One region of the Pseudarthrobacter cremeus genome, then DNA from elsewhere that is predicted to be linked to it. Evidence: riboswitches for the same ligand, from Rfam matches in the RefSeq annotation. Region 1 holds a riboswitch; each other region holds the start of a gene.

Region 1 (6,806 bases):
GGCATGGGCCTGGAAACCTACGTCCAGGTGGTGCGCCGGCTGGCCCAGGGTTGTGTCTCCACCGCATGGAGCGTGGGGCACCTCGTGGAGCACGTCTGGATGCTGGCACGTTGGCCCCAGGAGGCCCAGGACGAAGTCTTCGCCGACGGGCCCGCTCCGTTGGCGGCGGCTACCGGGGCGCCTCCGGGTCAGGCCGCGGAAGTTCCCGGCGGCTACGCCATCTCGGGCCGCTGGAGCTTTGCTTCAGGCGTCATGCACTCCGAATGGGCTCTCCTGGCCGCACAGCATGGCGATGCCCGGATGCAATTCCTGGTTCCGGTGGCTGACCTTGAACTGCTGGACGTTTGGCACACTGCCGGCCTGCGGGGGACAGGAAGCAACGATCTCAGGGCCGAAGGGCTCTTTGTCCCCGCGCACCGGGCGCTTGCCTGGGAGCGCCTGGCTGCAGCGGACAACCCCGGCAGCAGCATTCACCCGGATCCGAACATCCACATCCCCATGGCCACCTTCCTGAACATGGTTGCCCCCGCAGCTGCCCTTGGCGCCGCCGAGCACGCCATCGAGGTGTTCCGCGAGCTGATGATGGTGCGCAAAGTCAAGCAGACAGTGCAGAAGCGGCAGGCGGATTCGCCCCTCGCCCAGGCCCGCTTCACGCAGGCGTACGGCCAGGTTGCCACTGCGCGGTTGCACTGGGACGAAGCCGTCCGGGTGGTGTCCGGCTCCTATGGGCGCAGGCCAGTCACTTTCACGGACGGGGAGCGGGCCCGGTACCGGCTCTCGCTCGGTCTGAGCGGTGCGGCGTCGGCTGAGGCCGTCCGTCTCGTCCTTACCGGGTCAGGCGGCAGCGTTCACCGGCTCTCGCACCCCCTCCAGCGGATACAGCGCGATGTCAACGTCCTGCTTAACCACGCATCGCTGACCATGGATCCGATCCTGGAACAGGCCGGCCGCGGACTCCTGGACCTTGGCTTCACCATCCCGGCTGAACAGTTCTAGGACGCAGCAGTTCCCCGGCAACGCCGGGCTCTGCGGCACACTAACGGCCACCGGCCCTTGCACGACTGCCGGCCTTGGAGGAGGATGTTCGCCTCAGCCGAGGAGGCCAGTGATGATCGAGCTTGGAAAGTTTGAACGGTACCTGATCGAGGAATTCTTCGACGATTACCGGGCCGGGGCGATGTCCCACCGCACGTTCACCCGGCGGGTCGCGTTCATCATGGGAAGCATGGGCGCCGCGTCCACAGCGATGTCGCTTGTGGGCTGCACGCCGGAAGAAGTTCCCTCCAGCGGCGACCCGATGCCGGGCCCCGACCGCCCGTCCTCCTCCGCGGCGGGCAGCACGCCCGGCGGGGGTGCCGTGCCCGGGGCTAAAAGCCCCCTCTCCGTCCCGGAGGGTGCTGCGGGGCTCACGACGGCGACCGTCAGGTTCCCGTCCGCCGGCACCGACATCAGTGGTTACCTCGCCCGGCCGGAATCGGACCAGGCAGGTCCCGCGGTGCTGGTCTGTCACGAGAACCGGGGGCTCACACCCCATATCCAGGACGTTGCACGGCGTTTCGCCAAGGCCGGCTACACCGCTTTGGCCCTGGACCTGTTGAGCAGGGAGGGAGGCACCGCAAGCCTTGATGCCGACGCAGTATCAGGAGCCCTCACCCGCGCCGGAGCCCAACGCCACGTCGCTGACTTCGCGGCCGCCTTTGAGTACCTTCAGGCCCAGGACTTTGTGGACCCGGACCGCATTTGCATGAACGGATACTGCTTCGGCGGCGGCATCACCTGGCAGGCGGCAACCGAGTTGTCCGGCCTGAAAGCCACTGCTGCGTTCTATGGGCCTGCCCCGGACCTGAACAAGGTTCCCTCGATCAAGGCCGCGGTGTTCGGCATCTACGCTGAACTCGACCAGCGGATCACCGGGGCAATGCCCGCCCTCCGCGATGCTCTGGCAGCCAGCAACATCACCCATCAGGTCACCGTGTATCCCGGCGTCGACCACGCCTTCCACAACGACACCAGCGAGCGATACAACCAGGCGCAGGCCACCGCAGCCTGGAACGACACGCTGTCCTGGTTCAAGCAGCACGTCTGAGCGTTGGCTGCACATCGCTGTCGCGGGAAGAACGGCAACCGGGGTTGCCTGCCTGATTCGCCTCAGTGGGTGAATGTCCCGCGGGTAGTCTTGAACCATGAGAGCCGTAGCCGAAACCACGCTCACCTTCGAGGGCCGCTTCGCCAGTGAGTTCGAGGAGCTGGCGGTTCCCTGGAAGGCGGCGGAGGCCCCGGACCCGCAACTGCTGGCCCTGAATGAGGGAATGGCCTTGGAACTGGGCCTGAATCCGGCTGATCTGCGGACGCCCGAAGGGATACGCCTGCTGATCGGCAACCTGATCCCTAAAGGTGCCACGCCGGTTGCCCAGGCCTACGCCGGCCACCAGTTCGGCGGCTATTCGCCGATTCTGGGTGACGGACGGGCCCTGCTCCTCGGGGAGGTCACGGACGTCAACGGGCGGCTCCGCGATGTCCATCTCAAAGGCTCCGGCCGCACACCGTTTGCCCGTGCCGGGGATGGCTTCGCCGTCGTCGGTCCGATGCTGCGGGAGTACCTCGTCAGTGAATCCATGCACGCGATGGGCATCCCCACCACACGGTCCCTCGCGGTCGTAGGGACCGGACAGCCGGTCCGCCGCGAAACAATGCTGCCCGGCGCTGTGCTCACCCGGGTCGCGGACAGCCACCTGCGGGTGGGGAGTTTTCAGTTTGCCAGGGTCAACGGAGACACTGAGCTCCTCCGCCGCCTGGCGGACCATGCGATCAGCCGCCATTACCCTGCCGCGGCGGCGGCCCCGCAACCATATGTGGCGTTTTTCGATGCGGTGATAGCGGCCCAGGCGTCGCTGGTTGCCCGGTGGATGCTGGTGGGGTTCGTTCACGGCGTGATGAATACGGACAACATGGCAATCTCAGGCGAAACCATCGACTACGGCCCCTGCGCGTTCATGGACGCGTTCAACCCGGGCGCCGTCTACAGTTCGATCGATGAGGGCGGACGCTATGCCTACGCCAACCAGCCTCTCATCGCCGAATGGAATCTCACCAGGCTCGCCGAGGCGTTGCTGCCCCTGCTCCATGAGGACCAGGAGCAGGCTGTTGCGCTCGCCGTGGAGTCCCTCGGTGCCTTCCGCACGCAGTACAGCGCCGCGTGGTTGTCCGGGATGAAGGCCAAGCTCGGGCTGGGGGCGGGAGCAACCGAGGATATCGCGGCGCCGCTGGCGGACGACCTGCTGGCTCTGCTGCAGCAAGGGGAAGTGGACTACACCTCGTTTTTCCGCGGCCTCGGCTCAGCAGCCGGCGGAGCCACGGCAACGGTCCGGGCCCTCTTCGTGGATCCGGAGGCGTTCGAAGCATGGGCTGAACGCTGGCGGGCCCTGATGCCTGATGCGGAGGCCATGGACCGGGTCAACCCCGTGTACATCCCGCGGAACCATCTTGTTGAGGAGGCCCTTGCCGCGGCTACAGCCGGCGACCTGGGCCCGTTCAACCGTCTGGTGGATGTGCTGGCCGATCCTTACACGGAGCGGCCGGGCCAGGAACGCTATGCGGCCCCCGCCCCGGATGACTTCGGGAGCTACCGGACCTTCTGCGGGACCTGAGCATTGAATGGACGGACGACGGCGGCGGGTTGCTTGAGGCGGCCCGCCGCCGTCCGTTCCAGCCGGGATCACCCTACGCGGACGAAAGATGCTCCCGTAAGCCAGCTGATGGAGTGGACTTCGGTCTTGTAACCGTCCACGCCGCCGCTGACAACCTGGCCGTTGCCGGCATAGACGCCCACGTGGCCGGCAGTGATAACGAGGTCACCGGCGGCCGGGGTACCCACCACGCTGCCGTACTGGAAGAACTGGACGGGCGCCAGGTCCCCCACACTCTTGCCGACCGAGCGCAAAGCCTTCTCCACCATTGCGGTGCAGTCCTGCTGGATTCCCAGCTGGGAGTAGGCGGATGCCAGGATCGCCGGGCCGGCGGCGCCGGAAGGAGCCGGCGCCGCCTGGGCCGTTGTGGAAGCCAACCGGACCCCGGTGTTGGTCGGCGCTGCAGGGGCCGCAGCAGCCCTGGGAGCCGGAGCAGCGTAGCCGGCGCCCGGGATGCTGATCTGGTTGCCGGGGTAGATGATCGAGTCCATCGACAGGCCGTTGGCGGCCAGGACGTCTCCGAGGGCAACGCCGTAGGCGGCCGAAATGGCACCGAGCGTGTCACCCGAAACGACGGTGTGGACGTTGCCCGCTGCAGCGGGGGCAGCAGCGGCAACCGGGGCGGCTACCGGGGCAGCCGCCGGCGCGCTGGCCTGTCCCTGGATGTTGGCGGTTCCGGAGTTTTCCGGGCCATGGACACCGGCCTGGGCAGCAGTGCCGGCACTGAAAAGCATGCCTGAGGCGGCCACGGCCACAAGGGCCGGCCTGCCGATGGTGCGGGCGTGCGCCTTGGCTGCTGAGGACAGGCCAGTAAGCACAATGGAGCGGGCTGGAACGGCGCGGTGGCGTGCGGAAGCTGTGTTCTTTGACATGGTTGATCGCCTCTCCCATGCCTGCGGGGTGAGCTGTCGGGTTCGGGTCGGAGTCACCCGGCCGGCAACGCCTCCGCACGGGACGGAGTGTTGACGACTTAACCCCAAGACTTCCTGCGAAGCCGTGGAAATGTGGTTCCCCCGTCCCTGCCAGTTGAATGCGGCTGGGGTCCCGGGTCAGCGGCAGGGCTCGGCATACTGACGGGAATGTCCCGGCTTAAACCGGGGCACCGGACGACCATAACTTCTGTTCTGCGGCAATGTCACATTCCGGTAACGGAATGTAAGCGGTAGCGGTGCCTCGCTTTTGCTCCTGCGTGAACACCTGACGGTAACGATGTTGCAGGTCAGGGGCGCAATGGCGTATATGCCCGGTAGGCTCACAAACTATGTCGCGTTTTTTTCAAAAAGTGGGGCCGTCTGTCTCTGCCGCTGCTCTGGCGATGGCCTTTGCCGCCTCGTTATCGATGCTCCCCGCACACGCCGGTGACGACGCGCCCCCGGGCGGCTACCCGTCATGGCAGGACGTTCAGGATGCCAGGCAAAGTGAGGCCGGCAAAGCCGCAGAGGTCACCAGGATCAACGACCTTTTGGGCGGACTCCAGGCGCGGGCTGAAGAGCTGGGAAGCGCCGCGGTTACCTCTGCCGCCGAGTACGCGGTTGCCGATGCGGCCCTTCGGGACGCTACCGCCAGGCTGGATACCCTCGCCGCCCGGACGGCGCGCGCAACCGCTGACCTGGAACAGCACAAGAGGGAGATCGGAGCATTGGCTGCCCAGTCGTACAAGACCGGCGGCACCAATATGGGCTTCTTCGTAGCCCTGGATGCCGTGCAGACCAACAGCATCCAAGGCCTCAACATCGTCCAGATCGTCAGTGACAAAACAGCCGCACTGGTGAGCAAGGCCGCGGCGGCCGAACGGGTGTCCCATTCGCTGACCGACCAGGAGAAGGTGGCAAGGGCGGAGCGTGAGCGGCTGTCGGCCGAAGCGAAGGGCAAGCTGGAAACCGCCCAGGCGGCTCAGCAGGCCATGTCCCGCCAGATTACCGAGCAACAGGAGCATGGCGGGGAGCTCACTGCACAGCTTGCATCCCTCAAGGGCACCACCGCCGCGGTGGAAGGGGAATTCAGGCAGGGTCAGGCCGCCCAGGCCGCCTACGAAACGGCCCAGGCCGCCAAGCGCGCGGCGGCTGCAGAGCAGGCACGCCGGCAGGAAGAGGCGGCTGCCAAGGCAGCGGCCCTTGCTGCCGCGCAGAAACCGGTGAACCCGCCACCCGCGGCACCTGCCGCGCCGCCGGCCGCCGCACCCGCCGCACCACCGGCGGCCGCACCGGCACCAGTCCCGGGCCCGACGCCGGCCCCGCCACCGGTCGTCGTCGTACCTTCTGTCCCCGGCGGCGCGGTCAACGACCCGGCGGGGGCGAAGAGCTATGCGTCCGGGCGGCTTTCGGCGTTCGGGTGGGGTCAGGACCAGTTCCAGTGCCTGGCCCAGCTGTGGACCAAGGAATCCAATTGGCTGACCACGGCCACCAATCCCTATTCGGGCGCTTACGGCATAGCCCAGGCTTTGCCACCGGGAAAATACAGCTCTGCAGGGAGCGACTGGCTCACCAGCTACAGGACGCAGGTGGAGTGGGGCCTCGCCTATATCGCGGACAGGTACGGGTCACCGTGCGGTGCCTGGAACCACTCCGTTGCCAACAACTGGTACTGACCTGTCCGGACCCACAGTCCCGGCAGTTGGTGTCTGCCGTTCAGGCGCGACTGCCGAGCCGGTTGTGCATGGCCCGGCTAGGCTTTCCCCATGGCTGACTTCGAAAAGTTCCGGGTTCTCCTGGAGGAAGAACGTGCCCGGAAGCTTGCCCTGCTGCCGGCGCTGCGCGCAGACATTTCCTCAGCCAATGCCGCCCGGCAGGATTCCAATGTGGACGACGAGCACGACCCCGAGGGCGCCACGATCGCTTTCGAACTGTCCCAGGCATCGGCACTGCTGAACCAAAGCACCTCCGGGCTCGCCGACGTGGAGGCCGCCCTCCAGCGGATCCTGGAAGGAACGTACGGCACGTGCGCGGTCTGCGGCCGGCCCATCGCCGAGGGGCGCCTTGAGGCCCGGCCCTGGACGCCGTTCTGCATCAACCATGCCGCCACCGGGCGTCACGGACGGTAAGCCATGAACCAGAGGGTGCAGGATGCCGCCGCTTTCATCGACGCCACGCTGCAGAACGAGGGTTCGTGGTACCGGGCCGA
Region 2 (6,806 bases), on a different contig from region 1:
TTCCGGTAGGGCTCGGTGTCCACGACGCCGTTTGCCCGCAGCACCTTGGCGATCGCGGCGGCATCGATGGAGTCGTCAAAGTCGATGGTGGCGATGACGTTGGAGCGCTCTTCGGCCTTGGCCACAAAAGGTGTGGCGAAGTCCGAAGCCTCGGCCCAGCTGTAGATCCTGCCGGCGGAGTCCGCGGTGCGTGCCGCGGCGAAGTCCAGGCCGCCGCTGGCGTTCAGCCACTGCACCTGCGCGTCGAGCGTCACCAGGGTGGAGAGCGACGGCGTGTTGTAGGTCTGGTTCAGCCTGGAGTTCTCGATCGCCGTCTGCAGGTCCAGGAAGTCAGGGATCCAGCGGTCCGTGGCCTTGATCCTGGCCGCACGTTCCAGCGCGGCCGGGGAGAACAGCCCCAGCCACAGGCCGCCGTCGGACGCAAAGTTCTTCTGCGGCGCGAAGTAGTAGACATCGGACTCGGCAACATCAACGTCCAGGCCGCCTGCCGCGGAGGTGGCGTCAACCAGGACCAGTGAACCGGAGTCTGCGCCTTCGACGCGCTTGACCGGTGCCGCCACACCCGTGGAGGTCTCGTTCTGCGGCCAGGCATAGACATCCACTCCGGCTTCAGCCTGGGCTGCCGGGCGGGTTCCGGGGTCGGACGTGATGATGGAGGAGGCTTCCAGGAACGGGGCCTTGTTGGTGGCGGAGGCGAACTTGGAGCCGAACTCGCCGAAGGAGAGGTGCTGGGCCTTCTTCTCCACCAGGCCGAAGCTGGCGATATCCCAGAAAGCGGTGGAGCCGCCGACGCCCAGGACGACCTCATAGCCCTCGGGGGCGCGGAAGAACCGGCTCAGCCCCTCGCGGACGGACCCCACGAGGTTCTTCACCGGCGCCTGACGGTGTGAGGTGCCCAGAATGGTCCTGGAGGCCGCCGCGAGTGCTTCGATCTGTTCGGGCCTGACCTTGGAGGGGCCTGCGCCGAACCGTCCGTCCTTTGGCAGGAGGTCGGCAGGAATAGTGATGCTGGTTTCGCTCACAGTGGCTCCAAATTTCGGCGTTGACATGACTCATGTCCGAAGGACGGTGGGGTGGCCGGCAGTGACTGCACGAAGGGCCCCTTTTATTCTGCCTGAACCGGCTATTTGGCGCCGAACCGGCGCCGTCATAGTCCAGTCAATGAGACAGGAAGCCCCGCCGTGCGGCCGCCCGGAATTATCCGGACAAATTCAAAATAGGCTAAGCTTTTCACCGGACCTCGCCGCTGCGCCGGACGCGATACGGTGGGACAACGCAAGGTACTGCGCTCGAGGAGCTGAGCTGGATGACGGATCTGATTGATACCACGGAGATGTATCTTCGGACCATTTTGGAGCTTGAGGAAGAGAACATCGTTGCTCTTCGTGCGCGCATTGCCGAGCGGCTGCGTCACTCGGGGCCCACGGTGTCCCAGACCATCGGCCGGATGGAACGGGACGGGCTGGTTGTGGTCTCGGGGGACCGTCACCTGGAACTGACGGAGACCGGACGCAAGCGGGCCACCGAAGTCATGCGCAAGCACCGCCTCGCAGAACGCCTGCTCGCCGATGTGATCGGCCTGGACTGGGCCTACGTCCATGATGAAGCCTGCCGGTGGGAGCACGTGATGAGCGAGCGGGTCGAACGCCGCATCTACGAACTGCTGAACCATCCCACACAGTCGCCCTACGGCAACCCCATCCCCGGGCTGGCCGCCCTGGGCGGAGCGCCCGCCTCACTCCTTGACGACGGTGTGATTAATCTCCTTGAAGCCATGCAGGGCTACGGCCCGGACTCGAACGTGTTGGTCAGCCGCCTCGCAGAGCCCATCCAGGTGGAGCCGGAACTGCTGATCCAGCTGGATGAGGGCGGCATCCGGCCTGGCGCTTCGGTCACGCTGGAGCGCGTAGGGGAGTACATTTCCGTCCGTGTGCCCGGTATCGAGGGGGCGTTGGAGCTGCCCCCGGAAGTCGCTGCGCACGTGTTCGTTTCAGTCGGCTGACCCTCCGGGTTGCTGAGCGCTCCGGGTTTCCGGCACGGGCAAGCCTGGACTGGCGTGCCACTAGCGCAGTAAGCGCCGTTCTGCAAAGATAACGGAATTGTTACTGTCCGACTTAATCATTTATAGTTTTCACAGAACGTCGATACAAAAGCGTTACCTGATCCGGAGCCGAGCTCTGCCAGCGGATCAGGTGCACGAGTCACTAACTGGCAGAGGCGGGGGAACCACAACCGGCAGTCGCAAGGCTGCCTTGGGGTGAAGTCCGTCAGCAGCAAGCCTCTTCCAATGAAGAATCCTCACGGGATATTTCTGCGCCAAAGTGCTTGTCACGGCGGACCGGGTCTTTGAACTCTCTGACCCGAATCCGACAGCTAACTTCGCAGGCTATCCAGAGAGGAACATTCTTGACCACGCAATACTCCAGGGGCCGCCGTCGCGCTGCGGGCCCCGCCTCGGTGCCGCGTCCGGCCGAGGTTTTTACGGCCGACAGGCCACGCGATTCCCAGCGCGAAGCGCGCCGCCGGCGTGGACCCTTCCGGCAAATTACGGATTTCGCAGCCGCCAGCGGCATCGGCCAAAAGGCCGGAATAGCCCTCGCTGCAACGGGACTTGTGCTCACCGTTACCGTTCCGGCCACCAGCCCGGTCATGGCCCAGCAGGAGCCGGGGCAGCCTGCATCAGCTGTCTCCGCCGCCCCGCAGCCCGAAATCTCGGCCGCCGCCGGTGCGCAGATTGACTTCAGCCGCTCCTCGGTAGTGACGAAGGGCGATCCCGACGGGAAGCTGAAGCAGCTGCTGAGCGCCCAGTCCGCAGGGTCCATCACCCGCGCAGCCTCCGCCGGAAGCCTGGGTGCGCCCCTGGCCCAACTGACCACAGCCTCACCGTTCGGCTTCCGCGTAAGCCCCATCACCGGCGGTGCCGGCGACTTCCACCGGGGCCAGGACTTTGTTGCCCAGTGCGGAACTCCTGTCATGGCCGCCGCCAGCGGCACCGTGACGTTCGTGGGGTGGCACCAGTACGGCGGCGGCAACCGCGTCGTGGTGGATCACGGGAACGGCCTCGAAACCACGTACAACCACCTCTCCTCGGCGAGCGTCAAGATGGGCCAGACGGTCAGCCGCGGCGACGTCGTGGCCCTCAGCGGCACCACGGGCGCCTCAACCGGCTGCCACCTCCACTTCGAGGTCCAGGTCAACGGCGAAGTCGTCGACCCCACCGGCTGGCTCTGACCCAAATGATGGCCAACTATCAGATTCAGGTGACATGCCGTGACCTGAATGTGACATTGGCTCAGAACTCCTGTACCGTCTAAAGCGCGCCAGCTTTTCCGAAGCTGACGTTCTTGAGTGGATTGCCTAGCTCTGCCACCGCTCAAGGTCCGTTCGCATGAATTCGTCTGGCAGGGGCGGGGGAACCAATTTTGGTCTTCGATTTCTGAAGGCCTTGGGGTTAAGTCGCAAAGCTTCCCAGGAAGCAGCGCGGCCGGGTGCACTCCCATCCGAATCCGACAGCTCACCTCGCAGGCATTGGGAGAGGCTACCTTCGTGTCTTCACGTCATAATTCTGCGCGTCACCGCGCGCACACGGTTCGCACCAACCCCTTGGGCTCTGTGTCCAAGGCAGTCAGTGCCAATGCCGGGACCGTAGGTCGCCAGGCTGCTGTCATCGCAGCCGCGTCAGGTCTGATCCTGACCATGGGGCTTCCGGCCAACGCTGCGGATTCCACCGCCGGCGTGTCCGCATCCACCGAGTCCGGGTCAGCTCAGTCTGCACTGGCCGTCACTGCCGCTCCCACGGCCACTGTTTCGTTCGAACGCCCGGTGGTCAAGACCACCGCCGCGCCGAAGATCGAAAGAGTCCGTGCGCTGTCAACTGCAGCCGAAACCGCCGCACAGGGTGCCGGGGCAACGGAAAAGGCCGCCGACAAGCTCGCCGGCGCCGTCTCCTCTGCAGCCGCATCCGGTCTGGCCGCCATTGCCTACACCGGCATCGGCCACCCCTACGTCTGGGGCGGCACCACTCCCAGCGGCTGGGACTGCTCCGGGTTCACGCAGTGGGTCTACGCCCAGGCCGGGATCAGCATTCCCCGGGTGAACGCCTGGACGGCTATGAAGCCGACCTCCACCCCCGTCCCCGGTGACCTGGTCATGCAGAACGGTGGCGCTCACGTTGGCATCTACGTTGGCAACGGCATGATGATCAGCGCGCTGAACCCCTCACAGGGAACGCTGCTCCACTCAGCTGCCTCCACGGGCACCTCTTCCTTCTTCACCCTGGCGCAGTAGTTCCTTCCGCGCCCCGGTTCCTGCCGGGCACCGGTTCCTGCAGCCCTCGCGCTGCCGGAACCGTGTGCCGGCCTGGACCTTTTCGCTAAATCCCCGTTCGGGACGTGCCGGCGTACCCCCAAGATGCCGGCACGTCCAAAGCCCCTGGCCTGCCACGCGGTCCTGAGGAAATCGAAAGAGAGAAAATTAATGACTACTCGTGCAACTTCTGCACGGCACCGCGCCGAGGTCACCACCAAGACCAACTCGCTGGCTGTCATTGCCAAGGCTGTCGGCGACAACGCCGGCGGCATGGGCCGTCAGGCAGCGGTTATCGCTGCTGCTTCCGGCCTGGTCCTGACCAGCGGTATCGCAGCCAACGCTGCCGACACCAGCGTTCAGCATGAAGGGGTTTCGGCCTCTAACCTTGAGGTTGAGGTTTCCGCCCCCGCCGTTATTTCGGCTGAGTCGACCATCGCCATTTCCTACGAGAAGCCTGCAGTCACCACGACGCCGGCCCCCGTGGTCGAGGCACCCGAGCCCGAAGTCGAGGTGCAGGCAGCTCCGGTTGCGGCGCCGGCTGCCGCTCCGGCCCGTGCCGCTGCTGTGAAGGTGACCACCGCTTCGGCTCCGGCCGCCCCGGCCCCGGTTGCTGCCAGCGGCAAGGGCGCGGCAATCCTCTCCGCTGCCTACGCACAGCTGGGTGTCATGCAGGACTGCACCATGCTGGTGACCAACTCGCTGGCCGCCGTGGGAATCAACTTCCACGACTGGCCTGCCGGCTACCTGGGCCTGGGCCGCACCGTGAGTGCCGCCGAGGCTCAGCCGGGCGACCTGATCTACTACGCCGACGGCGGCGCGGGCGTTGCCCACATTGCTGTCTATGCCGGCAACGGCCAGGCAGTGCATGGCGGCTACAACGGCAACCAGACCGTTGTCTTCAGCGCCAACGTTGGCTCCGGACCGGTCTTCATCCGCGTTTCCTAGCAGCTGATTCAGCCCCAAAGGACCCCCGCCAGCCGGCGGGGGTCCTTTGCTGTCTCCGGACGCCGCGGGATGCTTTCCCAGGGCGCGCCGGTCTGCTGTCCTTGGACGCCCCGGGCTCGCTGTCCCCGGGGGCCCCGGACATTGATCCCGGACAGTGACCTGTAACCGGTGCCAGGTGAGCCGCCACCCGACACGGCAGTTCTCCCGTGGGCGACGATTAGTTGATCCAGGGTTTCTTTGTTTACTCTTGTGGTGTCGATCCATAGCCCGGATATGCCGGGGGCAGCCGGCCCTCGTGCCCCTGACGGGTGCGGCCACAAAGAGGTAAGTGCATGCGCACTCTCGTTCTGAATGCTGGATATGAACCGCTGGCGGTGATCACCTTCCGCCGGGCGCTGGTCCTTGTGCTCACAGGCAAGGCGAGTGTTGTTGCGGAAGGCGAGGACCCCGTGGTGGGGCCGCAGGAGATTTTGGGCCGCCCGTCCGTGATTCTCCTGAACCGCTACATCCGCCCCAGATACAACCACAGCACTGCGGTGAGCCGCCGCGGGGTACTGCGGCGGGATGGCCACCGGTGCGCCTACTGCGGCAAGGCTGCCCACACCATCGACCACGTCCAGCCCAAGTCACGTGGCGGTGCGGACTCCTGGGAAAACCTCGTGGCTGCGTGCCTCCGCTGCAACAACACCAAGGGTGACCACACCCCCTCTGAAATGGGGTGGAAGCTGAGGTTTGTCCCCGAGCCGCCGCACGGCACCATCTGGCAGATTAAGGAGCTGGAAAAGCCTACGCCCGCCTGGGACCCTTTCCTGCTGCCCGAACGGGCGGCCTGACCTCCCCTGCCGAAGCGGATGCGGCAGCCCGACGTCCGATGGGCTGCCGTGGAACCAGCAGCACGGTTAGGCTGGAGCTGTGGATCCTGACCCCCTGGACTTTGATGCCGTCATCCTCGCCGGAGGCCGTTCTTCGCGGCTGGGAGGCGTGCCCAAGCAGAGTCTGATGTACGACGGCGACTCCCTCCTGCGCCGTTCGGCCGCCGCTACACGGGGCGCCCGGGCCGCCGTCGTGGTTGGTCCGGACACCGGCACAGTACCGGCGGGGTTGTTCAGCTGCCGTGAAGAGCCTCCCTTCGGCGGCCCTGCCGCCGCCATTGGTGCCGGCCTCGCAGGGCTGGCAGACGCGGGCGGGAAACGTCCCCCTTTCACCCTGGTCCTGGCCTGTGACATGCCCAACGTGGGGCTGGCTGTGGCGGCGCTCAAGGCTGCCATGGCCACCGCGGGACAGGTTCCGCCACCGGACGGGGTGGTGGCTGTCTCCGAGGACGGCCGACGCCAGCCCCTCGTCGGTTTTTATAGCACGGCTGCGCTACAACGGGCCGTGGCTGAGCGTGCCGCGGCCGGAGGTTTAACCAACGCTTCAGTCACTGCACTCCTTGCTAGTCTGGACGTGCAGCTTGTTGCCGTCCCGGCGGGCTCCACAGCTGACGTGGACACCTGGGACGATGCCGCCGCACTTGGAGTGGCCGGTGAAGAACCCCTGGGTGGTCCGCAGGG
Region 3 (6,806 bases), on a different contig from region 1:
CCGCCTGTACGGAATCGCAGGCTGACTGGCGGTACAGCTTCCGGCGGTGCCGGAACTGCGTCGACCCGGCCGGTACTGGCATCCACCCGGGCGCCTTTTGCCCACGGCCTTCCGGACGCGCTGCCTCGCAGCTAACCTGTGCGGATGGACTGGAAACTAGAACTCGTTTTTGTGCCGGTATCCGACGTCGACCACGCCAAGGACTTCTACGTCAACAAAGTGGGGTTCAACGCGGATTTCGACGAACGGCCGATGGACGGCATCCGTTTTGTCCAGTTGACCCCGCCGGGCTCGGCCTGCTCGATCAGCATCGGCGAGGGGCTCACGGACGCCCCGCCAGGCACCGCGCCGAACCTGCAGCTCGTGGTCAGTGACATCCAGGCCGCGCACGACCATCTGAAGAACAACGGTGTGGACGTCAGTGAAATTGACGTCCAGGACTGGGGACACTTCGTCTATTTTGCTGATCCGGACGGCAACAAGTGGGCCGTGCAGTACATTCCCGGGCGGGAATCGTAGGTCAAGCCAAGGCATGCAAAAACGGGTAGGGCAAAATGGGGTGCATGAATCCCTTCGCACCTGCCTCCACACGCGCGTTCACCTGCCGTGCCGCCCTGTTTGACATGGACGGCACCCTGGTGGATTCGACCGCCGTTGTCGAGGAGGTCTGGGGGGAGTTGGCGGACCGCTATGGCCTGGACATCGAAGAAATCCTGCGGACCTCCCATGGCGTGCAGGCCATCGACACCGTCAAACGGTTCGCTCCAGCAGGTTCCGACGTCGTAGCGCTCACCCGGGAACTCGGCGCCATGGAACGCGTGCGGACCGCCGGGATCATCGCCATCCCGGGCGCGGCCAGGCTGCTTGGAAGCCTTCCGGCCGATGCCGTGGCGTTGGTGACTTCCGCGGACCGGGTCCTGGCGGATATCCGGATGGACGCGGCGGGCCTGGCGATGCCGGGCACGTCCGTGACGGCGGAGGTTGTGACCCGGGGCAAGCCGCACCCGGAAGGCTACCTGACGGCGGCCCGCCTGCTGGGCGTGGAGCCCGGGGACGCCGTGGTTTTTGAGGATGCTCCGGCTGGAATTGCCGCCGGCGTGGCCGCCGGGATCCGCACTGTGGCGGTGGGGTCCAAGACGGGCCCACTGCCGCCGGGCGTGCTGCACATTCAGGACTACGCAGAGGTTTCCGCCTCGGTGACCTCAGATGCGCAGGGACGAAGGACTATTTCTTTCCGGCTTTGAGATCGGCCACTACCTTGGCGATCCGCCGCGACCGGGTTTCCTCTGTTTTGGCATCAGCGAGAGGCTCCACGTAGCGCCGCTGACTGCTGTAACTGAGGGTGGCGTAGAACGCCTGGGCATCAGGATCGGCCGCCATTGCCGCCGCGAGGTCGTCCGGAACCTCGACAATGCGCGGTTGGGTATCCAGCTCGACGTCCACCTCCACGGTGTCGCCGGCGGAGACCCCCGTGAATTCGCGGTTGTGCTCGCTGACCCCGATCAGGTTCTGGCCACCCATCACGGCGATGCTGCTGCGGTAGCTCTTCCCGTTGATGGTCACGACGACGGGCGGCCGCTTGCCTGCGCCCAGCCCGGCGACGACCTCCGCCGGGACCTCAATACCGGTCTTATTGCCGCTGCCAAGAATCGTGGTGGTGAATTTCATGGCCCCAGTATGCCCCGGACGGCTCAAAGCCGACAGGTATGGAGCCTTGTGCTCAGTACCAGTTGTGCGACAGGTGGAAGTTCAGGGCACCGCAGGGGGACTGGTAGCGCTCCTTGACGTAGTTCAGGCCCCAGTTGATCTGAGTGCGGTAGTTCGTCAGGTAGTCCGCTCCGGCGCTGGCCATCTTCTCCGCAGGCAATGACTGGACGATGCCATAGGCGCCGCTGCTGGCATTGGTGGCCGTTGTGGTCCAGTCGGATTCCTTCGTCCAGAGCGTCTTCAGGCATTGCATCTGGTCAGCCGCCCAACCGTATGATGCCAGCTGCCCGGCGGCGTACGCCTGGGCGCCGGCCGGGTCATTGACCGCCACTACCGGTGCCGGTGCTGGGGCAGGCTCGGGCGCCGCCGCAGGCGCTGGAGCGGGGGCCGGGGCGGCGGCAGGTGCCGGCTCGGCAGCCTGCGGGGCAAGGCTGATCCCTGCCGGAGCGGCTTCCGGAGCGGGTTTCGCCTGGACTTCGGCCGTTCCGAAGCTGAGGCTGGATCCGGCCGCGGCGGAGGTTTGAGCAGTTGGCTGGGCATCGCCCGCGGCCAGCAGTGAAGTTGACTCGGACGCCTGGCCGGCAGCGCCGACTCCGATGAGGAGCGCGCACGCCGCCGTGAATACTGCTGCACGCTTGCCAATGGAGGGAAGCTTGGCCAAGGATGCGGTGGGGGTGGATGTGGACCCGGAGGTTGCCGCTACCGGGGATGCTGACTCCGCTTCGGAAGCTTTCCGGCGGCCGTGCGGTTTCTGTGACCCGTTCTCCGGGCGCGTTTGTGCTCTGTATTCAGACATGATGGATCGCCTCTCACACCTGCGGAGTTAGCTGTCGGGTTCGGATGAGGGCATCCGGCCACACGGAAAGTTCACGTGCTGGCTTAACCCCAAGGGCACTCTTGGGCCCGGGACCGTGGGTCCCCCGCCTCTGCCTCTGAACGCGGAATCCGGGGAGCGGCAGAGCTTGGCGTCATCCGGATATGCAGCCCAAAGGGAACTGCACCCAATCGACGGTACAGGAGTTACAACCTTAAGTCACATTTTGGTAACAGGGATCACGACGCCGGTGTGTCACCTTGCGTGGTTGGGGAACCTGAAGGGAGGCGAAGCGTAAAGGCCGTATGGCCGGGGGCAGATGTCGCCGTGACGGTTCCGCCGTGCGCCTCAACGATGGACTGCACTATGGACAGGCCCAGGCCGCTGGTGCCCTCGGAGGCCGCGGCTCCGGAAGGGTGGGCGGTGCCCGCCCGGGAAGCGTCTGCGCGGGCGAACCGCGAAAAGGCCTTGTCCACGAATCCGGCCGGCATGCCGCCGCCGTCGTCCGTTACCGTAACCTCGGCGCTGCCATCAGCCGCCCTGCTGACCCCGGTCACCACGGTGGTTCCCGGCGGAGTGTGCTTGCGTGCGTTGGAGAGCAGGTTCACCAGGACCTGGCGCAGTTGCGATGCGTCACCGGTCACCGCGACCGGCTCGTCCGGCAGTTCGAGGCGCCAGGTGTGGCCCGGGGCGATGACTTTTTCGTCGCTGACTGTCTCGACCACCAGTTGGGTGAGGTCCACCTCGCTGAGTTTGAGCGGCTGGCCCTCGTCGAGCCGGGCAAGCAGGAGCAGGTCCTCCACGAGGGTGGTCATGCGCTCCGACTGGCTCTGCACCCGCGCCAAGGACTTCCGGCCGTCCGGCGTGAAATTCTCGGTCATCCGCATCAGTTCCGTATAGCCTCGGATGGCTGTCAGCGGAGTCCGCAATTCATGTGAGGCATCGGCGACGAACTGACGAACTTTGGTTTCGCTTTTCTGCCTCGCCTCCAGCGCATTGGCCACGTTGTCCAGCATCAGATTGAGGGCGTGGCCCACGCTGCCCACTTCGGTTCCGGGGTTGGAGTTCGACGGCGGGACGCGCACCGCGAGTGCCACCTCGCCCGCATCCAGGGGGAGCTGCGATACCCGGGTGGCAACTTCTGAAAGCTGCTCCAGCGGTTTCATGGTGCGCCGGATGAGCACGGTCCCGGCAAGCCCGATCAGCGCCAGGCCGCCCAGGGAAACGAACGTGAACGTCCACACCAGTGACGCCAGCGTGCTTTCCTTGGCTGCCAGCGGAAGTCCCGTCACCAGGACGTCGCCGAAGCCGGTTTCCACGGCCACGATCCGGTAGTCACCCTTGGAGAGCGGGCGGTCCACCGGATTGCCGTTCCGCGCCAGGGCGAGCAGGGTCTGCTTGTCCTCAGAGCTGAGCGCAGAGCGTGTGGTGTTCGGGTCCAGGTAGCCGCCGCTGTTGAGCTGTCCGTTCACGATGCGGGCGTTGAGGGTTCCCACACTCTGGCCGCGGGCGTCCAGCGGGTCCCTGCCGTTGAATCCGCCGCCCGAGGGAGGCCGCCCGGGATCGTTCGAACGGTTCGCGGCCTGGCTCAGCTGCTCATCGAGCTGCCGCGTCAGGAAGGAATCCATGGAAGCGTAACTGAACAGGCCGACGGCCCCGCAGATGGCCACCAGCAGAGCCATGGCGAGCAGGACCAGGCGGGTACGCAGGTGCCAGGTGGCGGGCTTCAGCCAGCTCCGTCTGGACGGCTGGGTGGCCAGTGATGAGGACATGGAAGGGCTACTCTGCCGGCTTGATGACGTAACCGGCGCCCCGCACGGTGTGGATCATGGGCGGGTGGACGGAATCGACTTTCTTGCGCAGGTAGGAGATATAGAGTTCGACGATGTTGGCCTGCCCGCCGAAATCGTAATTCCAGACGCGGTCAAGGATCTGGGCCTTGCTGATCACACGCTTGGGGTTCTCCATCAGGTAACGGAGCAGCTCGAACTGGGTGGCAGTGAGCTGGACGTCGTCGCCGGCGCGGGTCACCTCGCGGGTGTCGATGTTGAGGACCAGATCGCCCACCACGAGTTCGGCGGTGTCCATGGCGGCAACGCCGGACCGCTGGACCAGACGGTGCAGCCGCAGCAGGACTTCTTCCATGCTGAATGGCTTGGTGACGTAATCGTCCCCGCCGGCCGCCAGGCCCACAATCCGGTCCTGGACGGCGTCTTTGGCAGTCAGGAACAGCGCAGGAACCTCCGGGGCGAAGGCCCGTATCCGGCCGAGCAGCTCCACGCCGTCGAACCCGGGCAGCATCACATCCAGCACCAGGACATCCGGGCGGAACTCCTTGGCCAGCTTGACGGCCTCCGGGCCGTCCGCGGCCACGGCAACGGACCATCCGGCCATGCGGAGCCCCATGCTCATGAGCTCGGAGAGGCTGGGCTCGTCGTCAACCACCAGGGCGCGGATGGGGGAGCCGTCCGGGTGGGTGAGCTGCGGAAGGTTGTTGGTCATGGAGTGCGAAGTGGCCATGGGACAACTCTCCGATGTTCGGGTTAGCCCGCGCTATGGGCTTCCTGTGTGCGGGCTGTGAATCCCAGCCTAGCGAGCTGGATGTGGTGCAGGCGCAGGACTCCGGCCGTGCGGCCCGGAGGGACTGTCCGGTGCCGGGAAAACCAGGCGGGTGCCGCCATATTTGGCCTTCAGGGCTGGACACGCGGCCTAAACGGCGGACAGATTTCGGTAAATGATTTCCAGATGAATTTAAAATCCGGATGGGCCATGCCGCCCGAAGCATCTTCGAAAGAGGGCTGCAACGGGGCCTCTGATACGGAAGGCAACCGGCTATTTGCCGTCGATCCAGAATCGTGACCTACACCACAAACAGCCACTTTGTCTCACAATGCGGAACTAAAGGCCCTTTGTTACTTGCAAGTTTTCATTGTTACGTTGCACACTTTCAATTGTGAACAAGAACTCAACAGCACCTGCAGCCGCAGAATATTGGCCCAGCACACCAGCTGCTGCCGACATGCGCTGTTGTCGAATGCACGCCTGACCTTCAAACCCCACGAAGTTCTTAGGCATTCGCCCCCCAGCCCAGCGTAGGGCGCCCCTCCCCACTTCTTCATTGCGGGGAACCCAGCATTCGAGCCGCGATGACGGCCATTCACATTGAGGTAAGCAAACATGACCGTTGCATCCGGATACGTCCACATCTCCGTCCGTAACGCAGGAAAGGCCGGCCAGGCTTCAGGCCTCCGCCAAGGTTTCGGCGCCCGCCCGGCATTCGCCCCCGCAGCCCCCGGCACCAGCTTTCCCGCCCCCGGCTACGCGCCCCAGGGCTACAACCCCAACTCCTACGGCCAGCTCCGCGCCGTCCAGCCCGCCGAGGCGGCGCCGCTGACCGCACCGACGCCCGTGGTGGCCGGTCCCAACGCGGTACGGCCCGTTGCCAACGACAACCTGGCCCGCGGCTTTGTCCTGTACATGGGCATCGATGAGGAAACCGCCGCAGCCGCGGGAACCTCCATCGCCAAGCTTGCCCAGGAAATCCGCGCCTACGCACAGTCGCTCGTGACCGGCGCCGAGAGCTATGCTGCCGTGGCCGTGGCCCCGGCCGGCACGCCCGGTTCCGCGCTCGACGTCGTGCGTTCCACGTTCGGTGACCCCACCGTGAATGCCCAGAAGCGCACAGAGACCGCGCGGCTGCAGCCCCAGGACCCGCGCCCGTCGGGCGTCCTGATCGACCTGGCCCGCCGCGAAGTCCACCTGGACGGCGAGTCACTGAACCTGACCTTCAAGGAATTCGAACTCCTGAACTACCTCGTCGAAAACGGAACCCGCACCGTAGGGCGCGATGAACTGCTCGAGGGCCTGTGGCGCAACGCCGAGGAGGTCCCCAACGAGCGCACCATCGACGTCCACATCCGCCGTCTCCGCTCCAAGCTGGGCCGCCTCGCCAACACCGTACGCACCGTCCGCGGCCAGGGCTACCGCTTCTACGAGCACCCCGAAGTTGTTGTCTGGGCTGCTCCGGAATACTCAATCTAGTCCATACGTGACGCGCAAAAGCGGCTGGCCCCAGTGGGCGGCCGCTTTCGCTTCCGCGGCACGATCCCTCTGCGCCTGCGCTCGTCCCTCCCCACCGCCTCCCTCGCCTCGCAGGCTCGGCCAGGGAACCCTGGCGGCGTGGGCCCCGGCGATGCGGCACTACGCGGAAAGTCGCTTTTGCGCGTTCGGGACCAGCGAGCATGTGCCTGCGCCTCTATGGTGATGCTGCGGCGTTAGGCTTGGG
Region 4 (6,806 bases), on a different contig from region 1:
ACGCGCCCAGCTGACAGCGCTTGCCACGGGCAAGGAAACCGCCCAGGCAAAGGAACAGTTCGTCCTTCCGGTCCTCTAGCCCAGCTGCCGGGGCACGGTGCTGCAGGTTCCCGCAATTCCCGCATTGTTCCCTGCCGGTGCCCACACAACCGGAGGCTTCCGGTGCCCCACCAGGACGCAGCCGACTAATTTGGCAGTACGGATTCAAAGTCCCCGGGGGCCGGAACGTGGGAAGGACGCGGACAAATGAGAACGGTCGCCAGCGAAGCCGGTGTGTGGTGACTGCGGAAACCGTGCTGGCCTGCATCAATGTCATGGAACCATGGATCGGCGAGGACGAGACCCGCGCCGTGGCTGAGGTCCTCGCCTCCGGGGTGCTCACCCAGGGGCCGAAAGTGAAGGCCTTCGAGGCAAGGTTCAGCGCACTGCAGGAGGTGCGCCACGCCGTCGCGACCTCCAGCGGCACCTCCGCGCTGCACCTGGCGCTGGTGGTGGCCGGCATCGGTCCGGGCGATGACGTGGTGGTTCCGTCACTGGCTTTAATCGCCACCGCCAATGCGGTGACGTATGTCGGCGCGCGGCCAGTGTTCTGCGATGTGGATCCAGTCACCGGCACCGTGACTGCGGCCTCCGTCCGGGCTGCACTGACCCTGGACACCCGGGCCGTGATCGTGGTGGACCAAGCCGGCATTCCGGTTGACCTGGACCCCGTCCGCGAGCTTTGCGAGCGTCACGAAATCATTGTGATCGAAGACGCCGGATGCGCTGTCGGTTCCGCATACAAGGGCAGACCGGTGGGCGCCGGAGCGGACGTTGCCGTGTGGTCGTTCCATCCGGACAACGTGCTGACCACGGGCGAAGGCGGCATGCTGACCACCCACCGGGCGGACTGGGCGGCGCGGGCCCGGAGCCTCCGTTGCCATTCACTGAACGTGCCGGTGGCGGACCGTCGCGGATCCGGCGTCTGCACGCCGGAGGTGTACGTCGAGGTCGGCTTCGACTACCAGATGACGGATCTGCAGGCTGCCATCGGCATGGTGCAACTGGGCAGGCTGGGCCAGATCGTGGCCCGCCGTCGGGAGATCGCCGCTCGTTATGCGGCAGGCCTTTCCGCCCTGGCCGGGCTCCGGTTGGTTGCCGACCCACCGTATGGGGCCACCAACTTCCAGTCCTTCTGGCTCGAAGTCCTCCCGGGCTTTGCCACCGACCGCGACGGGCTCCTGGGCCGCCTGGCTGATGCCGGGATTTCGGCGCACCGCGGCGCCGTGGCTGCTCACCGGCAGCCGGCCTACCGGTGGCGGGATACGGGAAACGCCGGGCTCCAGGCTACTGAACGGCTCGCCGACCGGACCCTGGTTCTTCCGCTTTTCCACAGGCTGGACAACGTCGGACTGAACCGCGTCATGAACAGCATCCGGGCGGCCGCCGGGGTCCACCGGTGAGCGAACTGGTCCTGATCGCCGCCAGCGGACTGGCCCGGGAAGTCCTGACAATGGTCCGCGCCAGCGGGCAGTACGACGTCGTCGGTATGCTCGACGACGACAAGGAAATGGCCGGCGTCACCGTCGACGGAGCGCCTGTGCTGGGGACCATTGACGATGCACCCAAGTTCACCCACGCGCTGGTGCTCGTGTGCCTGGCCTCCGGGAAGTCCCGGGAAGCTGTGGTGGAGCGGCTGGCGGCCCTGGGCCTCCGCGATGCCCGTTACGCCACCGCCATCGATCCCAGCGTGGAGTGCCCTGAGGGCTGCCGGATCGGCCGAGGCAGCATCCTCCTGAAGAACGTGACACTGACAGCCTCCGTCACGCTCGGGGCCCACGTTGTGGCCATGCCGTCCGTGACCTTCACGCACGACGACGACGTGGCGGACTTCGCGACGTTCGCGGCCGGCGTGTCGCTGGGTGGGGGAGTCCGGATCGGCCGGGCGGCCTACCTGGGGATGAACTGCAGCGTCCGTGAACGGACGTCAGTCGGGTCCTACGCCACGGTGGGTATGGGGGCGGCCGTTCTAAGCAACGTGCCCGACGGCGAAACCTGGGTCGGCGTACCCGCCCACCCCATCGACAAGGGATAACCGAAGCTCGGGAACGCCGAGCGCAAGGGGACCCTCCGCAGTTGTGATTCCTGTTACCGGATTGTGATTATCACCCACCGGTCCTGTACGGTCGATCAGTGGGCCCGGCCAATCCGGACCCGAATCCGGGATGTTACGCCGAGCTCTGCCGCTTCCCGGAGTCCACTAGGTTTAGGCAGAGACGGGGGACCCAGAGTCCGGGCCTTGGCATTTTGCCGGCCCTCGGGGTGAAGCCGCAATGGGGCGCGGCCGGATGGCCTCATCCGAACCCGACAGCTAACTCCGCAGGCGTTGAGAGGTAATCACCCATGTCTGGATCAACCCAGTCGCGCGTTAGCGCGCGCCAAAAAGCTGTCCACTCCACCCAACCCACCACGCCGGATTCCCGTTTCAAGAACGGCTTCCTGCACAGGAAAAGCCCGCGCACTCTTGCGTTCGCTGCCGCTGCCGTAGCTGCACTCCTTGCAGTTTCCGCCTGCGGCCAGGCCCAGGACCAGTCCTCCAGCGCCGCCGGCAGCGAGCTCAGCCCGGTCACCGACACGTCAGGCCAACAGTCGCAGGCCCCTGCGGCTGAAACACCGTCCCCCTCAGCCACCACCGAACCGCCCGCGGCACCGGCAGCCGAGGCACTCCCGGCACCGGCCCCTGCACCCGCCACTATGGCACCCGTGCTGGCACAGGCCGCCGCGCCCGCGCCACTTGCCGCCACGGGCGGCGCTGCGCCGCTCGGCGTTCCCGGAAACTGGACGATGGCGTTCAACGATGACTTCAACGCCCCGTCCCTGGACGGCACAAAATGGTCCAACTGCTGGTTCTCTTCGAACTGCGGCACCATGAACAAGGTCAGCACCAGCCCCGGCAACGTTGCTGTCGCCGGCGGAAATCTTGTGCTGACCCTCAACTCCGCGACGTCAGGGGCGCTGGTCTCGACGAACCCCAAGGGCGGCGCCACCACCGGTTACCAGTTCGGCACCGGCTATGTCGAGGCACGGATCAAGTTCCCCGGTAACGCCAACGGCCTGTACAACTGGCCCGCCTTCTGGACCACCGGCCAGTCCTGGCCGTCCACTGGGGAAAACGACATCGCCGAGGTCCTCAAGGCCAAGATGACCGTGAACTACCACTCAACGTCCGGCGCACAGAACCAGGGCACGGTCCCCGGAAACTGGGCCAACGATTTCCACACCTACGGCCTCCACCGTACGGCCACTTCCTCGGACGTCTACTATGACGGCGTCAAGGTCAAGTCCTACCCCACCAACGACGGAAACGCACCGCAGTACATCGTCCTCAACGTCGGTGCCGCATCCACCAACCCCACCTACGGAGCTGCATCGCAGGTCCAGGTTGACTACGTGCGCGCCTGGCAGTAATTTCAGCCGGCCAAAGTTAAGGCGGACGGACGACGACGGGGCTTCCCGCAGCCGTCCGGCCGCCTTTGCTGTGTAATACCACAGTTATTCCCCGCTACCCCTCGGAGCGCGGTACCCCTCCAGTACACTCTTGCAATGAGGTTGCTTTACGCAACAGAAAGCGTTCCCAACCGAGACCCCGTGCTAGGCGACGGCAGCTCGATGATCCCCTACGAGCTGATCAGGCACCTCCCCGCGGACGTCACTGTCACGCTCCTGACGTATGGCGGTCCGGTACCTGTTCCCGATGACGTACGCGGGCGCTGCGAAGCAGTGGTCATTTTGCCCACCCGCCCCCGCCGCTCGGCGCTGCTACGCTCAGCTTTTGGCCTGAACGGCCTCGGAAAGCACGAACGGTCCACACCCCGGGCCACTGGGGCGGTATCCGAACTCTCGGCCAGCCATGACGCCACACTGATCCACGGTCCGCATGCCCTGTTCCTTTCCCACTACGTCCGGGGGCCCCTGGTCCTGCAGACAGTGGACCCCTGGTCCATCCGTGCGGGCATGGACACCGCCATCGCAGGTGGCCTGCAGAGGCCGGCCTACCTGGCCAGGGAACTCCAATCCCTGAGGGCGGAGCGCCGCCTCCCCCTGCGGGCGAGGCTCCTCACTGTGGGGGCCCAGGATGCCGTTGCCTGGTCGGCCCGGCTGGGCCGCCCGGTCAGGAGCATCCCGAACGGTGCCGAACCTGCAGTCCGGACCGGCAGTACGCGGACTGCGCCGGTGGCCTGTTTCGTGGGAAGCCTGAACTACGGCCCCAACATCGACAGTGCCTCTGTCCTTGTTAACAAGGTCGCACCGCGGGTGTGGCAGCGGATTCCCGAAGCCAGGTTCGTACTCGCCGGCCGCCGTCCCACCCCTGCCGTCCTCGCCCTCGCCGGGCCAAGAGTGAACGTTCTGGCGAACGTGCCATCCGTCGTCGACGTATTCGACGGCGCCGACGTTGCAGTATTTCCTGACGAACACGGAGTAGGGATACGGAACTCTGTACGCGAGGCGCTGGCCGCCGGCGTTCCCGTGGTTGCCACGCCGGTGGCCGCCAGGGAACAGGATGCCCATCCGTTGCTGAGCATTGAAGCTGACCCGGAACTTTTCGTGGACCGCGTAGTGGAAATCCTGTCCCGCCCGCCTCGCGCGGGCATGGTCAGCGAAGCACCCGTCCGGACGTGGCAGACCGTGGCAAACGAATACCTGGAGGAGCTGCGCGCAGCGATCAGTTCCGCAGGCGCCGGTCAGCCGTTGGGAAACCGGAACGCATGAAGGACACGCCTGGAGACCTGGCACGGACCGGGGTCATGGGCGCCGTGTGGCAGGGCGCAGCCTTCGTTTCCGGGCGGGTCATCGTCCTGATCACCACCATCGTGCTGGCCAGGCTGCTTTCTCCCCATGATTACGGCCTGGTGGCGCTGGCACTTGTCCTGATGGCCTATGCCGAGACCATCGCCGACGCCGGGGTTGCGCAGGCCCTGATCTACTTGCCGGGTGAGGGGGTGATCGCCCGCTCGGCCCTGCTGATTTCCGTTGGCCTGGGCATGGTCCTCGCCGTGAGCGCCTTCCTCGCGGCGCCATGGATCGCCGCGGTTTTCGGCCTTCCTGACGTCGCTCCCCTCGTTCAGGTGCTAGGCGTGTCGGTGCTCGCCACGTCCTTCGGCGCGGTTCCGGAGGCGCTTCTTCGACGCGACCTGCAATTCAAGAAGCTGACTGTGGCGCCCGTGATGCGTGCCGCCACCATGGGTACCGTGACCCTGTCTCTGGCCTTTGCGGGCTACGAGGCCTGGTCATTGGCAGTCGGGACGGCCGCGGGATCCGTTGCCTATGCCATAACGTGCTGGATCCTGATCGGGTCCAACGGGCCATGGCAGGTGTGGCGCGTCAGCAAGGCTGCCCTCGGCGCCACCATCAACTACGGGGCACCCGTGGCGGGCAGCAACCTCCTGGCCCGGCTGATCTTCGACGTCGACTACCTCATCATCGGGCTCCTGCTGGGAGCCCAGGCCCTGGGCTACTACACCCTGGCGTTCAGGCTCCCCGAGGCCCTGATCCTGAACATCTTTTTTGTGCTCTCCACCGTGCTTTTCCCGCTCTATGCCCAAGTCAGAAGCGATCCGGAGAGGCTGCGGGACGGCTATCTCATGAGCGTGCAGATCCAGACCCTCTACGGGATCACGTCCGGCGTCGGACTGGCCATCCTGGCGCCCCTCCTCGTGCCCCTGCTGTTCGGACAGCAGTGGACCGACGCTGTCCTGCCCCTTGTCTTCCTGGCCCTCTACGCCGCAGTGCGGTCCCTCGGCGCCGGCGCCAACGACGTCTACAAGGCACTGGGCAGGCCCGGCCTTTCGATCGGGATCTCGGTGGTCCGGCTCGTGATCCTGGTGCCGGCCCTGCTGTTTGCCACTCAGTGGGGAATCGTGGGCGTTGCCTGCGCACAACTGGTAGTGGCCTTCGTGTTCGCCTGCGGAATGCAGACCGTGGCGGCCAAGGTGATGAAGATCAGGCCACGCCGCCTGGTGCGGGCTGCGCTGCCGGGCCTGGTCTGCGGGGCCGCTGTGGCCGTGACCGGACTGGGCACACTGGCCCTGCCGCTCCTCGGTCCCGTGACCACAACGGCAGCGGTGGTCATCGTGGCAGTGGGACTCGTCTACGCGATTTTGCGGCTGCGGTTCGCCACCCTGCACGATGAGTTGTTGAAGCTTGCGCGCAGGACCTAGCTTGTGTGCTCCTGGCTTGTGGGCACTGCGGGCCTGAGGCCGGCTCAGTCAGCCTTCAGACCCGGTCAGCCTTCAACAACGTGCCGCCACAGCCAGTAATCGCGGTCTGACGCCACTGCCGCACGCAGCTGGCCAACCGCCCGCGCGCCGTCAGCTTTGCCGTCCAGCCGGTATGAGAGGGTTGCCGCGGACCGGGCCCAGGTGGCGATCACCAGCAAGGGAAGCAACCCGGCTTCCACTCCCCTGGATTCCAGATGGCTGGCCAACGGGGCATTGGCCCAGCCGCCTGGCCCGAAAGCCTTCTCAAAGGCCGCAACCTGGTTTTCCCGGGAGAAGGCGTGTTCGCGCGATTCACTCAGGTACTGGAAATAGAAGACCAGGTCATGGCCCGGAACGCCGTCCGTACGCGCCCTCTCCCAGTCCACCACCTGGAGGCTCCCCTGAGGTTTGAGGAAGAGGTTGGGGTGGCTCAGATCGCCGTGCTCGACGACGGCGGGAAGTTGAACAGTGCGCAGCGGCTCAAGCTTCCGGTGCGTATGTTCCACCAGCGCCCGGGTCTGGGGTGCCTGGGACACCAGCTCAGTGAGGGCCTCCAGCGGCCCGCTGATG

The links. Region 1 has a riboswitch for cyclic di-AMP ahead of ACS5PJ_RS02105 (LysM peptidoglycan-binding domain-containing protein). Riboswitches for the same ligand answer to the same signal wherever they lie in the genome.
Region 2: another riboswitch for cyclic di-AMP. It lies ahead of ACS5PJ_RS11710 (M23 family metallopeptidase); the one in region 1 lies ahead of ACS5PJ_RS02105 (LysM peptidoglycan-binding domain-containing protein).
Region 3: another riboswitch for cyclic di-AMP. It lies ahead of ACS5PJ_RS20435 (aggregation-promoting factor C-terminal-like domain-containing protein); the one in region 1 lies ahead of ACS5PJ_RS02105 (LysM peptidoglycan-binding domain-containing protein).
Region 4: another riboswitch for cyclic di-AMP. It lies ahead of ACS5PJ_RS07640 (glycoside hydrolase family 16 protein); the one in region 1 lies ahead of ACS5PJ_RS02105 (LysM peptidoglycan-binding domain-containing protein).

What each region holds. Positions count from the first base shown of each region.
Region 1 covers NZ_JBPZHC010000001.1:477,124-483,929, reverse strand. The annotation lists gene ribA (GTP cyclohydrolase II RibA) at 1-996, shown strand, start outside; gene ACS5PJ_RS02115 (dienelactone hydrolase family protein) at 1,109-2,086, shown strand; gene ACS5PJ_RS02110 (protein adenylyltransferase SelO) at 2,184-3,647, shown strand; gene ACS5PJ_RS02105 (LysM peptidoglycan-binding domain-containing protein) at 3,716-4,558, opposite strand; cyclic di-AMP (ydaO/yuaA leader) riboswitch at 4,562-4,734, opposite strand; gene ACS5PJ_RS02100 (aggregation-promoting factor C-terminal-like domain-containing protein) at 4,948-6,273, shown strand; gene ACS5PJ_RS02095 (TraR/DksA family transcriptional regulator) at 6,364-6,726, shown strand; gene ACS5PJ_RS02090 (DNA alkylation repair protein) at 6,730-6,806, shown strand, end outside.
Region 2 covers NZ_JBPZHC010000005.1:300,968-307,773, reverse strand. The annotation lists gene serC (phosphoserine transaminase) at 1-1,022, opposite strand, end outside; gene ACS5PJ_RS11715 (iron-dependent transcriptional repressor DtxR) at 1,307-2,002, shown strand; cyclic di-AMP (ydaO/yuaA leader) riboswitch at 2,184-2,403, shown strand; gene ACS5PJ_RS11710 (M23 family metallopeptidase) at 2,407-3,231, shown strand; cyclic di-AMP (ydaO/yuaA leader) riboswitch at 3,376-3,542, shown strand; gene ACS5PJ_RS11705 (C40 family peptidase) at 3,613-4,287, shown strand; gene ACS5PJ_RS11700 (NlpC/P60 family protein) at 4,477-5,253, shown strand; gene ACS5PJ_RS11695 (HNH endonuclease) at 5,586-6,086, shown strand; gene mobA (molybdenum cofactor guanylyltransferase) at 6,166-6,806, shown strand, end outside.
Region 3 covers NZ_JBPZHC010000015.1:36,407-43,212, forward strand. The annotation lists gene upp (uracil phosphoribosyltransferase) at 1-25, shown strand, start outside; gene ACS5PJ_RS20420 (VOC family protein) at 145-519, shown strand; gene ACS5PJ_RS20425 (HAD-IA family hydrolase) at 564-1,244, shown strand; gene ACS5PJ_RS20430 (YdeI/OmpD-associated family protein) at 1,225-1,668, opposite strand; gene ACS5PJ_RS20435 (aggregation-promoting factor C-terminal-like domain-containing protein) at 1,721-2,503, opposite strand; cyclic di-AMP (ydaO/yuaA leader) riboswitch at 2,509-2,668, opposite strand; gene ACS5PJ_RS20440 (HAMP domain-containing sensor histidine kinase) at 2,761-4,293, opposite strand; gene ACS5PJ_RS20445 (response regulator transcription factor) at 4,301-5,041, opposite strand; gene ACS5PJ_RS20450 (hypothetical protein) at 5,420-5,596, opposite strand; gene ACS5PJ_RS20455 (winged helix-turn-helix domain-containing protein) at 5,699-6,562, shown strand.
Region 4 covers NZ_JBPZHC010000003.1:227,918-234,723, reverse strand. The annotation lists gene ACS5PJ_RS07655 (AAA family ATPase) at 1-79, shown strand, start outside; gene ACS5PJ_RS07650 (DegT/DnrJ/EryC1/StrS family aminotransferase) at 279-1,442, shown strand; gene ACS5PJ_RS07645 (acetyltransferase) at 1,439-2,074, shown strand; cyclic di-AMP (ydaO/yuaA leader) riboswitch at 2,204-2,379, shown strand; gene ACS5PJ_RS07640 (glycoside hydrolase family 16 protein) at 2,383-3,447, shown strand; gene ACS5PJ_RS07635 (glycosyltransferase) at 3,583-4,749, shown strand; gene ACS5PJ_RS07630 (lipopolysaccharide biosynthesis protein) at 4,746-6,197, shown strand; gene ACS5PJ_RS07625 (aminoglycoside phosphotransferase family protein) at 6,263-6,806, opposite strand, start outside.